One region of the Kitasatospora sp. NPDC092039 genome, then DNA from elsewhere that is predicted to be linked to it. Evidence: riboswitches for the same ligand, from Rfam matches in the RefSeq annotation. Region 1 holds a riboswitch; the other holds the start of a gene.
What was found. Region 1 has a riboswitch for glycine ahead of gcvT (glycine cleavage system aminomethyltransferase GcvT). Riboswitches for the same ligand answer to the same signal wherever they lie in the genome.
Positions count from the first base shown of each region.

Region 2: another riboswitch for glycine. It lies ahead of gcvP (aminomethyl-transferring glycine dehydrogenase); the one in region 1 lies ahead of gcvT (glycine cleavage system aminomethyltransferase GcvT).

Region 1 covers NZ_JBIVSD010000008.1:289,217-296,226, reverse strand. Annotated here, with positions in the region: gene ACIQI7_RS18615 (enhanced serine sensitivity protein SseB C-terminal domain-containing protein) at 364-1,293, opposite strand; gene ACIQI7_RS18610 (enhanced serine sensitivity protein SseB C-terminal domain-containing protein) at 1,410-2,210, opposite strand; glycine riboswitch at 2,420-2,521, shown strand; gene gcvT (glycine cleavage system aminomethyltransferase GcvT) at 2,752-3,873, shown strand; gene gcvH (glycine cleavage system protein GcvH) at 3,973-4,356, shown strand; gene glyA (serine hydroxymethyltransferase) at 4,434-5,702, shown strand; gene ACIQI7_RS18590 (L-serine ammonia-lyase) at 5,865-7,010, shown strand, end outside.
Region 2 covers NZ_JBIVSD010000018.1:169,579-176,588, forward strand. Annotated here, with positions in the region: gene ACIQI7_RS30215 (DUF5999 family protein) at 165-356, shown strand; gene gcvP (aminomethyl-transferring glycine dehydrogenase) at 478-3,378, opposite strand; glycine riboswitch at 3,616-3,719, opposite strand; gene ACIQI7_RS30225 (PRC and DUF2382 domain-containing protein) at 3,944-5,122, shown strand; gene ACIQI7_RS30230 (MFS transporter) at 5,282-6,778, shown strand; gene ACIQI7_RS30235 (DNA polymerase IV) at 6,920-7,010, opposite strand, start outside.

The DNA of each region.
Region 1 (7,010 bases):
GTGCTTAGGAGGAGCGGGTCTTGACGGCAGTGCTTCGTGCACAGGCACTGCCACCACGCGGGATGGGCGTCGCGTGGCCGGGCTGTCGGCGTGCGCGCTCACCTTTGTGGGGTTCCAGCACGCGCGGTGCGTTGCGCAGAACTCTCTGCCATCCGAACTGGCTTGCGCCAGCCCTGACAACCGACAGATGCCCAACTGTGATCTGCGCGCATGCACCTTCCCGATCTTCGGCATACACCTCTTCACATGGCTGTAACTGCCATGTCAAGATGACCGGGCCGCACATCCGGAAATTCGTCCGGAAAGCATCGAAGCCGACTTGACGGACAATCAAGTCGGCTTCGCGGGAATGGGTTTCGGGAATCAGCGCCCGGGGTAGCCGGGCCAAGGCCGCTGCGGCGACGGCTGCTGCCAGCCCGGCGCCGGCGGCTGGGTGCCGTACGCGTAGCCCGGCATCGAGTGCCCGGGGTACGGCGGCGGGGGCACCGGCGGGTACGGACCGGTCGGCGGGCGGCCCGACTCCCGGTCGAAGAACGGCCGGGCGTTGGCGCGCATCCACAGCGCCACCGGGTCGTACTCGTCCGACATCGCCACCGTGGACACCGCGAGCCCCTCCGGGGCCACCGCGATCGCGCGCCGCATCAGCGCCCGCACCGCCTCCACCGCCGGCGGCGAGCTCTCGTACAGGTCGAGGCCGATCGCCAGGTACGGCTCCCCCACCGCGGGCTGCACCCAGGCCCGGCGCAGCGCCCGTACCGCGCGCACCTCGCCGGCCTGCCGCTCCAGCAGCGCGAAGAACGGCTGGGCGTTCAGCTGCGGCTCGCTCAGCTTCAACGGCCCGGCCGGCAGCCGGTCCAGGCCCGCGGCGACCCGCCGCAGGTCCGCCCACGGCACCCCGACGCCCCCGCCGGGCGCGTGCGGGTTGAGCCACAGGCCCCAGCGGGTGCGGTACAGCGAGGCCGCGATCTCCCGGCCGGAGATGACCTCGTGGGCCCGCGCCCAGCCGGAGGAGGTCAGTTGTTCGGGCGAGGTGACGGCCGGCGCGTAGCCGTGGCCGCTGATCTCCATGTTCCCGTACTGCGCGTCCGGGCTGCCCGGCGTGCCGTGCCACAGCAGCATCCAGACCCGGCCGTCCGCCAGCGCGTGCAGCAGCCGCTCGTACGCGTCGTAGCGCTCCGGCGCGACATCGCCCAGGGCGCGCTCCAACGCGCCGGGATCAGCTCCCGGGCGCCCGGCGACCGGTGCCTGGCCCCAGGCCCCCGGCACACCGCCCGCTCCCGTTCCCGCACTCATGCGCCCACCTCGCCGCGCCTCTTTCCCTCAACCCGCCGGCCCGTCGGCCGTCTGCACGCACCCTATGGCGCGGCACCGGCCACCGCCACGGCGACGTGCCTCTGATACGAACCCGCTCACGCCCGCGTATAGAAGGGCAGTACCCGGGTGAGCAGCCACTCGACCACCGGGTCGTCGGCGAGGTCGAGCAGTACGAGGTGGACGCCGCCGGGCAGCGGCGCGGTTCCCAGCGCTCGGCCGAGCGCGTCGTTCACCGCGGCCGGATCGGCCGGCGCCGCCGGGTCCAACTGGACGCCCACGAACATCACGGTCGGCTCGCCCTCGATGCTGGCCAGCGCCCTGCGGGCGGTCAGCACACCCGGCAGCGCCGAGAGTTCGGCCCGGCAGGCGGCCAGGAAGTGCTCCGGGTCCTCGCCCGGCACCGGCTCGCGCAGCGCCACCCGCCCGCCGGTCGGCGCCAGGTCGCCGGCGCCGTCCCAGCGGTCCTCGCGGGGGCCGCGGCGCAGTTCGGCGACGCCCTGCGGCGGGACCGGGAGGCCCACCACCGCTTCCGGGTTCACCGCGATGCCCACGCCCAGCGGCAGCCCGCGGGCGAACTCCCACACCGGCGCGATCGCGAAGGCCATCCCGGGCGCCTGCTGGAGGAACACCTCCTGCGAGGAGAACACCGGTACGTACGGGTCGCCGCCCAGCTCGATCGTCGGCAGGTCCAGCGACTGCCCCTGCGGGTCGCCCCCGGCCGGCAGCGGCACCCACACCTGGCTGCGCGCCAGCACCTCGATCACCCGCGGCGTCGCGCCCGGGTCGCCCAGGGCCGCGGTCAGCACCTGCTCCAGCTCGTTGGCCGGCCAGGAGCCGCCCGCCGGCGCCTCCTCCGGTCCGCCCCACCCCTGCTGCTGCTCCACCGGGTACCCCATGCGCCGCCGATTCCGCCCTCTGCCGTTCGGCCGCCCTCTGCTGCGCCGACGCGCAGCAGTCTAGAGGCGCGCGGGGGCGCGGTCAGGACTCGTGTTCGGGTCCCGCGCGGTGTGACCGGGTCCCCCCTCCCCTCGTCGTCCCGGACGTGCCATGATGTGCGCGTCCGACGGCATGCGCCGCGGGCCCCCACAACTCCATACCGGCCGCTCGAACCCGCGCGGGAGAGCCCGGAGTGCCGTTCAGGCACAGCCGGCGCCGAAGGAGCAAGTCCTCCCCGGAATCTCTCAGGCACCCCTACCGCACGGGTTAGGCACATCTGGAAAGCGGCGCCCGGCCCTGTCGTGCGCCCACCCACGGTGCAAGCCGCCATGCTGTCCCCCAAGCTGGAAACAGCTGCGGGCAGGTGGGCGGTGAAGCTCTCAGGTTCGACGACAGATGGGGAGACCCACGCCGCCGCATGCCCGCGCGCAGGGTCGGCCCCCGAGCGGGTCCGGTCCGGTGCGCGCACCCCTGAGTGCCCCGACCGAGGAGTTCCTGGCCATGTCGTCCCTCCGCCTGACCGCGCTCGACGCGCTGCACCGCGCCCTCGGCGCGACCATGACCGACTTCGCCGGCTGGGACATGCCGCTGCGCTACGGCAGCGAGCGCGAGGAGCACCTCGCGGTCCGCACCAAGGCCGGCCTGTTCGACCTCTCGCACATGGGCGAGATCACCGTCACCGGCCCGCAGGCCGGCGAGATGCTGGACCACGCGCTGGTCGGCTTCGTCTCCGCGCTGGGCGTGCTGCGCGCCCGCTACACCATGATCTGCGCCGAGGACGGCGGCATCCTGGACGACCTGATCGTCTACCGCCTGCGCGAGGACGCCTTCCTGGTCGTCGCCAACGCCTCCAACGCCCAGCTGGTCCTCGACGAGCTGATCGCCCGCGCCAAGGGCTTCGACGCCGTCGTCACCGACGACCGCGACACCTACGCGCTGATCGCCGTCCAGGGCCCGGAGGCCACCGCCGTCCTGGCGAAGACCACCGACGCCGACCTGCCCGGCCTGAAGTACTACGCGATCCTCCCGGCCCAGGTGGACGGCCGCGACGTGCTGCTCGCCCGCACCGGCTACACCGGCGAGGACGGCTTCGAGATCTTCTGCCACCCGGTCGACGCCGAGCCGGTCTGGCAGGCGCTGACCGCCGCGGGCGAGGGCCACGGCCTGGTCCCGTGCGGCCTGTCCTGCCGCGACACGCTGCGCCTGGAGGCCGGCATGCCGCTGTACGGGCACGAGCTGTCCACCGACCTCACCCCGTTCGACGCCGGCCTGGGCCGGGTCGTCCGCTTCGACAAGACCACCAACGAGGGCGCGTTCGTCGGCCGCAAGGCGCTGGAGCAGGCCGCCGCCGCGGCCGAGACCAACCCGCCGAAGGTGCTGGTCGGCCTGGTCTCCGACGGCAAGCGGGTGCCGCGCGCCGAGTACACCGTGGTCTCCGCCGACGGCGAGCCGATCGGCCGGATCACCTCCGGCGCGCCGTCCCCGACGCTGGGGCAGCCGATCGCGATGGCCTACGTCGACGCCGCCCACGCCGCCCCCGGCACCACCGTCGCGGTGGACGTGCGCGGCAAGCACGAGCCCGTCCAGGTCGTCGCGCTGCCGTTCTACAAGCGCGCCCGCTGAGCCCCCGCGGGCCCCGGTTTTCCCCATACACGCACGTCGCGGCCGTCCGCGCGGCGGCCCGCTTCGTCGTACCCGCTTCCCATCCTGGAGAATGACGCCATGAGCAACCCCCAGCACCTGCAGTACACCAAGGAGCACGAGTGGCTGACCGCCGCGGACGCGGAGGGTGTCTCCACGGTCGGCATCACCGCGCACGCCGCCGACGCGCTCGGTGACATCGTCTACGTGCAGCTCCCCGAGGTCGGTGACACCGTGACCGCCGGCGAGACCTGCGGCGAGCTGGAGTCCACCAAGTCGGTCAGCGACCTGTACTCCCCGGTGACCGGCGAGGTCACCGAGGTCAACCAGGACGTCCTGGACGACAACGCCCTGGTCAACAGCGCCCCGTTCGAGGGCGGCTGGCTGTTCAAGGTGCGCGTCGAGGCCACCGACGAGCTGCTCAGCGCCGCCGAGTACGACGCGCTCACCAACCCCCAGGGCTGATCCGCCTGCCAGGGGCGGTCGCGCGGCGGCCGCCCCGCCCCGGCCCCTTTCCCTCCTCCTCCCGGGAAGACCACACCATGACGGTTCTCAACCAGTCCCTGCACGCCCTCGACCCGGAGATCGCCGCCGCGGTCGACGCCGAGCTGCACCGCCAGCAGACCACCCTGGAGATGATCGCCTCCGAGAACTTCGCCCCGGTGGCGGTCATGGAGGCCCAGGGCTCGGTGCTCACCAACAAGTACGCGGAGGGCTATCCCGGCCGCCGCTACTACGGCGGCTGCGAGCACGTCGACGTGGTCGAGCAGATCGCGATCGACCGCATCAAGGCGCTGTTCGGCGCCGAGCACGCCAACGTCCAGCCGCACTCCGGCGCGCAGGCCAACGCCGCCGCGATGTTCGCGCTGATCCAGCCGGGCGACACCATCCTGGGCCTGTCCCTGGCCCACGGCGGTCACCTGACCCACGGCATGAAGATCAACTTCTCCGGCAAGCTCTACAACGTGGCCGCGTACCACGTGGACGAGAAGACCGGTCAGGTCGACATGGCCGAGGTCGAGCGCCTCGCCAAGGAGCACCAGCCGAAGCTGATCATCGCCGGCTGGTCGGCCTACCCGCGCCAGCTCGACTTCGCCGCGTTCCGCCGGATCGCCGACGAGGTCGGCGCGCTGCTCATGGTGGACATGGCGCACTTCGCCGGTCTGGTGGCCGCCGGGCTGCACCCGAACCCGGTCCCGTACGCGGACGTGGTCACCACCACCACCCACAAGACCCTGGGCGGCCCGCGCGGCGGCGTCATCCTGTCCAAGGCCGAGTACGCCAAGAAGATCAACTCCGCGGTCTTCCCCGGCCAGCAGGGCGGCCCGCTGGAGCACGTGATCGCCGGCAAGGCGGTCGCCTTCAAGGTCGCGGCCTCGGAGGAGTTCAAGGAGCGCCAGCAGCGCACCCTGGACGGCGCCCGCATCCTCGCCGAGCGCCTGCTCCAGGCCGACGTGGCCGAGGCCGGCGCGTCCGTGCTCTCCGGCGGCACCGACGTCCACCTGGTCCTGGTCGACCTGCGCAACAGCCAGCTCGACGGCCAGCAGGCCGAGGACCGGCTGCACGAGGTCGGCATCACCGTCAACCGCAACGCGATCCCGAACGACCCGCGCCCGCCGATGGTCACCTCGGGCCTGCGCATCGGCACCCCGGCCCTGGCCACCCGCGGCTTCCAGGCCGAGGACTTCCGCGAGGTCGCCGACATCATCGCCGAGGCGCTCAAGCCCGCCTTCGACGAGACCGTCGCGGACGCCCTGAAGGCCCGGGTCGCCGCCCTGGCCGAGAAGTACCCGCTGTACCCGAACCTCTGATCACTCCGGTGATCCTTCGGGCGGGGTGACGGGCCTCACCCCTCCGGCGTACCTGGCACCCCGGGGCACCGCGCACACTGGACTGTGCGCGCGGTGCCCCGTCCCGTGTCGGCCCCTCCCTGCCCGCAAGTCCTTCCACGAGACCAGACAAGGACGTCCCCCGTGGCCATCAGCGTCTTCGACCTCTTCTCCATCGGCATCGGCCCGTCGAGCTCCCACACCGTGGGCCCGATGCGCGCCGCCCGGATGTTCGCCCGCCGACTGCGCTCCGAAGGCCTGCTGGACCGCGTGACGGGCGTGCGCGCCGAGCTGTACGGCTCGCTCGGTGCCACCGGCCACGGCCACGGCACCCCGAAGGCCGTCCTGCTGGGCCTGGAGAACAACTCGCCCCGCACCGTCGACGTCGACCAGGCCGACAAGGACGTCGAGCGGATCATCGCCGAGAAGCGGCTCAGCCTGCTCGGCGAGCACCCCGTCGACTTCGACCCGGACACCCAGCTGGTCCTGCACCGCCGCCGCTCGCTGCCGTACCACGCCAACGGGATGACCCTGTGGGCGTACGCGGCGGACGGCTCGACCCTGCTGGAGAAGACCTACTACTCGGTCGGCGGCGGCTTCGTGGTGGACGAGGACGCGATCGGCGCGGACCGGGTCAAGCCCGACGACACCGTGCTGAAGTACCCCTTCCGCACCGGCGACGAGCTGCTGCGGCTCAGCCGGGAGACCGGGCTGTCGATCTCCGCCCTGATGCTGGAGAACGAGAAGGCCTGGCGCAGCGAGGAGGAGATCCGGACCGGGCTGCTGGAGATCTGGTCCGTGATGCAGGAGTGCGTGCGGGCCGGCATGTCCCGCGAGGGCATCCTGCCGGGCGGCCTCAAGGTCCGCCGCCGGGCGGCCGCGGGCGCCCGGGCGCTGCGCGCCGAGGGCATCGGGCCGGCCAACGCGATGGAGTGGGTGACCCTCTACGCGATGGCGGTCAACGAGGAGAACGCCTCCGGGCGGCGGGTGGTCACCGCGCCGACCAACGGCGCGGCGGGCATCATCCCGGCCGTCCTGCACTACTACCTGAACTTCATCCCGGGCGCCGACGACGACGGCATCGTCCGCTTCCTGCTCGCGGCCGGCGCCATCGGCATGCTGTTCAAGGAGAACGCCTCCATCTCCGGCGCCGAGGTCGGATGCCAGGGCGAGGTCGGCTCCGCCTGCTCGATGGCCGCGGGCGGCCTCGCCGAGGTGCTCGGCGGCACCCCCGAGCAGGTCGAGAACGCCGCCGAGATCGGCATCGAGCACAACCTCGGCCTCACCTGC
Region 2 (7,010 bases), on a different contig from region 1:
ACACTGGGAACCAGCGTGGAAGGACCACCTGTCCTACCCACTTGAACGCCGGTCCACACCTGGCCGGCGTGCGGACAGGATCCGACCACCGCGGCGGTTCCGGACGGTACGACCTCCGGCGCCGCACCACGGGGAGGATCGCAGAGCGAAGCGAGGGTACGCGTATGTGCCAGCACCGTCCTGAGTGCCCGACGGCCGAGTCCGAGGACCGCGAGGCGGCCGCGTCGGTGGCCCGCCATCCGGAGCAGGGCTGGAGCCTGCTCTGCAACGGCGTCGTCCTGTTCGAGGACACCGGGGAACTGCTGCCCGACGGCCGGGTGATCGCCCCGCGCCGCCCCGTCGCCCACGCGGCCTGACCACCCGGTCCGTCCGTACGGCGGGGGCAGCCGCCGACTCGACCGGCGCAACGGGCAGGGCCCCGGCGGAAACTCCGCCGGGGCCCTGCCGTCCGACCCGGACCTCCGGGGCCCGGTCCGGTCAGACGCCGTACTCGTCCAGCGGCGGGCAGGAGCAGACCAGGTTGCGGTCGCCGTACGCGCCGTCGATCCGGCTCACCGGCGGCCAGTACTTGTCGGCCGGGTTCACACCTGCCGGGAAGACCGCCTCCTGCCGCGAGTAGCCGTGCGCCCAGTCGCCGGCCAGCGTGGCGGCGGTGTGCGGGGCGTTGCGCAGCGGGTTGTCGTCGGCCGCCCACTCGCCCGAGCCGACCTTGTCGATCTCGGCCCGGATGGTGATCATCGCGTCGCAGAACCGGTCGATCTCGTGCAGGTCCTCGGACTCGGTCGGCTCGATCATCAGCGTGCCGGCCACCGGGAACGACATCGTCGGCGCGTGGAAGCCGTAGTCGATCAGGCGCTTGGCGATGTCGTCCACCGTCACGCCCGTCTCCTTGGTCAGCGGGCGCAGGTCGATGATGCACTCGTGCGCGACCAGCCCGCCCGGGCCGGTGTAGAGCACCGGGAAGTGCGGCGCCAGGCGCTTGGCGATGTAGTTGGCGTTCAGCACCGCGATCTGGGTCGCGTGCTTGAGGCCCTCGCCGCCCATCAGCCGGACGTACGCCCAGGAGATCGGCAGGATGGCCGCCGAGCCCCACGGCGCGGCCGAGATCGGGCCGACGCCGGTGGCCGGGCCGGCCTCCTCCTGCAGCGGGTGGTTCGGCAGGTACGGCGCCAGGTGGGCGCGCACCGCGACCGGGCCGACGCCCGGGCCGCCACCGCCGTGCGGGATGCAGAAGGTCTTGTGCAGGTTCAGGTGCGAGACGTCCGCGCCGAACTTGCCCGGCTTGGCGAGGCCGACCAGGGCGTTCAGGTTGGCGCCGTCCACGTACACCTGGCCGCCGGCCTCGTGCACCAGGGCGCAGATGTCGGTGATCTGGGTCTCGTACACGCCGTGGGTGGACGGGTAGGTGACCATCAGCACGGCGAGGTTGTCGCGGTGCTGCTCGATCTTGGCCTTCAGGTCGTCGACGTCCACGTCTCCGTCGACCAGGGTCTTCACCACGACCACGCGCATGCCGGCCATCACCGCGGAGGCCGCGTTGGTGCCGTGCGCCGAGGACGGGATCAGGCAGACGTCGCGCTGGGTGTCGCCGTTGGCGTGGTGGTAGGCGCGGACGGCCAGCAGACCGGCCAGCTCGCCCTGCGAGCCCGCGTTCGGCTGGATCGACACGGCGTCGTAGCCGGTCACCTCGGCCAGCTGCTGCTCCAGCTGGCGGATCAGGGTCAGGTAGCCCTGGGCCTGGTCGATCGGCGCGAAGGGGTGCAGCTGGCCGAACTCCGGCCAGGTCACCGCCTCCATCTCGGTGGTCGCGTTGAGCTTCATGGTGCAGGAGCCCAGCGGGATCATGCCACGGTCCAACGCGTAGTCCCGGTCCGACAGGCGGCGCAGGTAGCGCAGCATGGCGGTCTCCGAGCGGTGGCTGTGGAAGACCGGGTGGGTCAGGTACTCGTCCTCGCGCAGCAGCGCGGCGGGCAGCGCGTCGGCGGCCTCGGCGACCTCGGCGGCGGGGACGCCGAACGCGGCCCAGACGCCGGCCAGGTGCTCGCGGGTGGTGGTCTCGTCGGTGGAGACGGAGATCCGGTCCTCGCCGTCCTGGTACAGGTTGATGCCGTTGGCGCGGGCGGCGGCGGCGATCTCGGCGGCGCGGCCCGGGACGACGGCGGTGACGGTGTCGAAGAACTCGCCGTGCAGCAGCTCGACGCCGCCGGCCCGCAGGCCCTCGGCGAGGGCGGCGGCGTAGCGGTGGGTGCGGCGGGCGATGTCGGCCAGGCCGTCCGGGCCGTGGTAGACGGCGTACATCGAGGCCATCACGGCGAGCAGCACCTGGGCGGTGCAGATGTTGCTGGTGGCCTTCTCGCGGCGGATGTGCTGCTCGCGGGTCTGCAGCGCCAGGCGGTAGGCGCGGTTGCCGTCGGCGTCGACGGAGACGCCGACCAGGCGGCCGGGCAGCGAGCGGGCGTACTCCGCGCGCACCGACAGGTAGCCGGCGTGCGGGCCGCCGAAGCCCATCGGGACGCCGAAGCGCTGCGAGGTGCCGCAGGCGATGTCGGCGCCCAGCGAGCCCGGGGACTTGAGCAGGGTCAGCGCGAGCAGGTCGGCGGCGACGGCGACGATCGCGCCCAGGCCGTGCGCCTGCTCGATCACCGGGGCGAGGTCGCGGACCACGCCGGTGGCGCCCGGGTACTGGAGCAGCACGCCGAAGACGCCGCGCTCGGCGATCTCGGCCGGGATGCCCTCGGACAGGTCGGCGACGACGACCTCGACGCCGGTCGGCACCGCGCGGGTGTTGATCACCGCGACGGTCTGCGGCAGGGTCTCGGCGTCGACCAGGAAGACACCGCCCTTGACCTTGGTGACGCGGCGGGCCAGCGCCATCGCCTCGGCGGCGGCGGTGCCCTCGTCCAGCAGCGAGGAGCCGGAGGTCGGCAGGCCGGTCAGGTCGGAGACCACGGTCTGGAAGTTGAGCAGCGCCTCCAGGCGGCCCTGCGAGATCTCCGGCTGGTACGGGGTGTAGGCGGTGTACCAGGCCGGGTTCTCCATGACGTTGCGCAGGACCACCGGCGGGGTGAAGGTGCCGTAGTAGCCCAGGCCGATCATCGGCTGGAGCACCTGGTTGCGGCCGGCCAGCTCGCGCAGCTCGGCCAGGACCTGGGCCTCGGTCCGGCCCGCGGGCAGGTCCAGGGCGGTGATGGAACGGATCGCCTCGGGCACCGCGGTGGCCGCGAGCTCGTCCAGCGAGCCGTAGCCGACGGACGCCAGCATCTTCTCCTGCGCGGCGGCGTCGGGGCCGATGTGGCGGTTCTCGAAGGGGCTGGCCAGCTCAAGCTCGGTGAGGGTCGAGGCGCTGGTGGGGCGTCCCGCGTTCGGCTGGGCGTTCATGGTGGTCGAGGCCTCCTGGTCACGGACCGGCGGGGGTACGCACGCCGGCCGGCCGTCGCCGCTGCGCACAGCGGACGAACCGGGGCGGGCGGACCCGACAGGCCTCCCCCTCTGTCATCGGGACCTGAGAGCTTCACCCGCACGGAGCGCTGTGGCACCCCGCCGGCTTGCACCGTCGGTGAGGGTGGTGATCGCCGGCTCCCATGCCGACACTCCTGCCCTGCTTTCCAGAGTGACCTACCCCACACGGTACGGATGCCTGAGAGATTCCGGGGAGGAGTTGCTCCTTCGGCGCCCCGACCAGCGGTTTTCGCGGTCGGAGACTCTCCCGAGCGGGCTCTGCGGTCGCCGCCCAGGGTACCAGCGGGAGGCCCTCCGATCACGGGTGCGTCAGGTCACTCGGGGTCTACGCGCGTCCCCCGGACGGTCCAGCGCGCCGCCCGTCCGGGCGCACCCCGGTAGCGACCGCCCGATTCATGGCTTTTGGTGTGAAGTGGCGACCGGCACGGGTGCTCCGGCCGCCTTTCTGCGGGACTTCCGCAGGCTCAGCGCACGGGAGGAAAGAGTGCAGACCGACATCGACCCACGGGACCTCATCGGTCACAAGGCCGTCGACCGCAACGGAGACAAGATCGGCACGGTCGACGAGGTCTACCTGGACGACGCCACCGGCCGGCCGGAGTGGGCCGCGGTCCGGACCGGCATCTTCGGCCGGGACGCCTTCGTCCCGCTGACCACGAGCGAGTTCTCCGGCGAGGAACTCCGGGTGCCGTACGACAAGTCGCTGGTGAAGGAGTCGCCGGACTTCGGCGTCGGCCAGCACCTGTCCCCCGCCCAGGAGCTCCAGCTCTACCGCTACTACGGGCTCGACACCTCGATGGACGGCCGCCCGAACGGCGAGAACGGCAGCCACGCCAAGCAGCCCGACCTCGACTTCGGCACCACGGCAGCAGCCGCCACCACCACCGCGGCGGCCCCGGCCAAGCCGCTCACCTTCCACAGTCCCGAGCGCTCGCCCGAGCCGGCCCCGGCCAGGACCCCGGTTCCCGCCGCCGCCGCGCCCGGCTCCACCGCCCCGACCCTCACCGTCGCCGACACCACCAGGACCGCCCCGGAGGCCGACATGCGGACCCTCAGCACTCCCGCGGCCGCCAGCACCGCCTCGACCGCCCCGCCGACCACCCCGTCCGTGGCGCCCGCCCTGGAGCCGAGGCCGCACTCGCAGCCGGCCCCCGCGCCCGCCCCGGCGGCGTCCGCCCCCACCACGACCACCGCCGCGAACACCGGCTCCGCTCCCAGCGGCCCGGTCGAGATCACCTGCCGCGAGGAGCGGCTGGAGATCACCACCGAGTGGCACACCCTCGGCACCGCGAAGCTGCGCAAGTACGTGACGACCGAACAGGTCGAGCGCCGCGTCCCGGTGGTCCGGGAGCGCGTCCGGGTCGAACGGATGCCGGTCAGCGAGGCCGAGCGTGCCGCGCTCACCGAGAAGGACATCGCCGAGGCCGTCGAGGAGGTCACCCTCCGCGAGGAACGCCCGGTGGTCCACAAGCACCTCGCCCCCATCGAGCGGGTCCGCCTGATCGTCGAGCGGTACACCACCGAGGAGATGGTCCGGGAGGAGCTCCGCCGCGAGCACGTCGAAGTCCACGACACCACCGCCGGCCAGGCCCACGGCTCGCCGACCGACTCGACCCCGGCCGCCGCCTCGTCCCGCCCGGCCCCCGTACGGCCGCTCGTCTGACACCACCGCGCGACAAGGGCCCCGGACACCGTCCGGGGCCCTTGTCGCGTACCGGACCGTTCGCCTTTGCCAAAGCTTAACCACTCGATATTTGACACTCTGAAGTATCACCCGGCATGGTTACTTCAGTTCATTCACTATGTACGAGAGGAAGCAACCGTGAGTGAGGCACCACAGCCCACCACCGCGGCCGAGAAGCAGAGCAGCGCCCGGGTCCTGCCGGCCCTCATCCTGGCGATGCTGTCGTTCAGCGTGGTGCAGACCGCGGTCGTCCCGATCCTGCCCTCGCTGGCCAAGGAACTGAACGTCTCCGCGTCCAGCATCACCTGGCTGATGACCGCCAACCTGCTCTCCGCAGCCGTGCTGACTCCTCTCCTGGGCCGCTTCGGCGACCTCCGGGGCCGCAAGCCGATGCTGCTGATCTCGCTGGCCGGCCTGGTCGCCGGTTCGGCGCTGGCGGTCAGCACCCACTCCTTCACCTGGTTGGTCGTCGCCCGCGTCCTCCAGGGCGCCGGCGGTGGCGTCCTGCCGCTGGCGATCAGCATCGTCCGTGACGAACTGCCCAAGGAGAAGGTCACCGGCGGCGTCGCCGCCATCAGCGCCTCGATGGGCGTCGGCTCCGGCCTCGGCCTGGTCGCCACCGGCCTCCTGCTGGAGCACTGGGACTACAAGTCGATCTTCTGGATGGGCCTGCTCTTCGGCCTGCTCGCGGTCGCGCTGGTCGCCTTCCGCGTCCCGACCGACCCGGTCACCGACAAGGAGGGCGGCGCCGACCCGCTGGGCGCGATCACCCTGGCCGGCTGGCTCTCCGCACTGCTGGTCGCGGTCAGCCAGGGCAACCACTGGGGCTGGACCTCCAACAAGACGCTCGGCCTGTTCGCCGTCGCCGCCGTGGTCGCCCTCGTCTGGGGGATCATCGAGACCAAGGTCGCCCACCCGCTGGTGGACATGAAGATGATGGCCCGTCCGGCCGTCGCCTTCACCAACGTGGCCGGCCTGCTCATCGGCTTCGGCATGTACGGGTCCTTCATGGTCATCAGCAACTTCGCCCAGACCCCGGAGAAGCTGACCCACTACGGCTTCACCGCCACCGTGCTGCACGCCGGCATCATGCTGCTGCCGTCCGCGATCGGCTCGATGGTCGCCGCCCCGGTCGGCGCCCTGCTGATCGCCCGTCGCGGCCCGCGCCTGCCGCTGGTCCTCGGTGGCGTCCTCGGCGCCGTCGCGATGGCCTACCTGGCCGTGCGCCACGGGCGCGAGGGTGACATCTACACCGCCTCGGCGATCTTCGGTCTCGGCGTCGGCCTCGCCTTCGCCGCGATGCCCGCCTACATCAACGGCGCCGTCCCGGCCGAGCAGAGCGGCATCGCCAACGGCATGAACTCCGTGCTGCGCACGGTCGGTGGCGCGATCGGCACCGCCGTCATGGCCGCCATCCTGACCGGCGACCTCATGAAGCTGCCGCCGCAGATCCCGCTCTCCCTGCCCACCCTGGACGCCTACAAGCACGCGTTCTGGACCGCGGCCGTCGTCTGCATCGTCGCCGGCGTCGTCCCGTTCCTGATCCGCGGCGCCAAGTCGGCCGCCACCCCGGCCGTCGTCGGCGGCTCGGCCCAGCAGGACTCCAGCCCCGCGCTGGTCAAGACCGACGCCTGACGAGGCGTCCGGCCCCCGCGCTCAGGGACAGGGCGCGGGGCCCGGCCTCCGTGCGTCGCGAGGGCATCACGAACGTACGGGGTCCGGCACGGTGATCGGCCCCACCCGGTACTCCCCCACCGGGTGGGGCCGCTTCGCGTTTCAGGCCCCCTCGGCCGGACCGCCGTCCGCGCCCGCCGCGCCGTCCGCCGCCCCCTCGTCCTGCCGCAGCGGCAACGCCCGGGACGGTTCG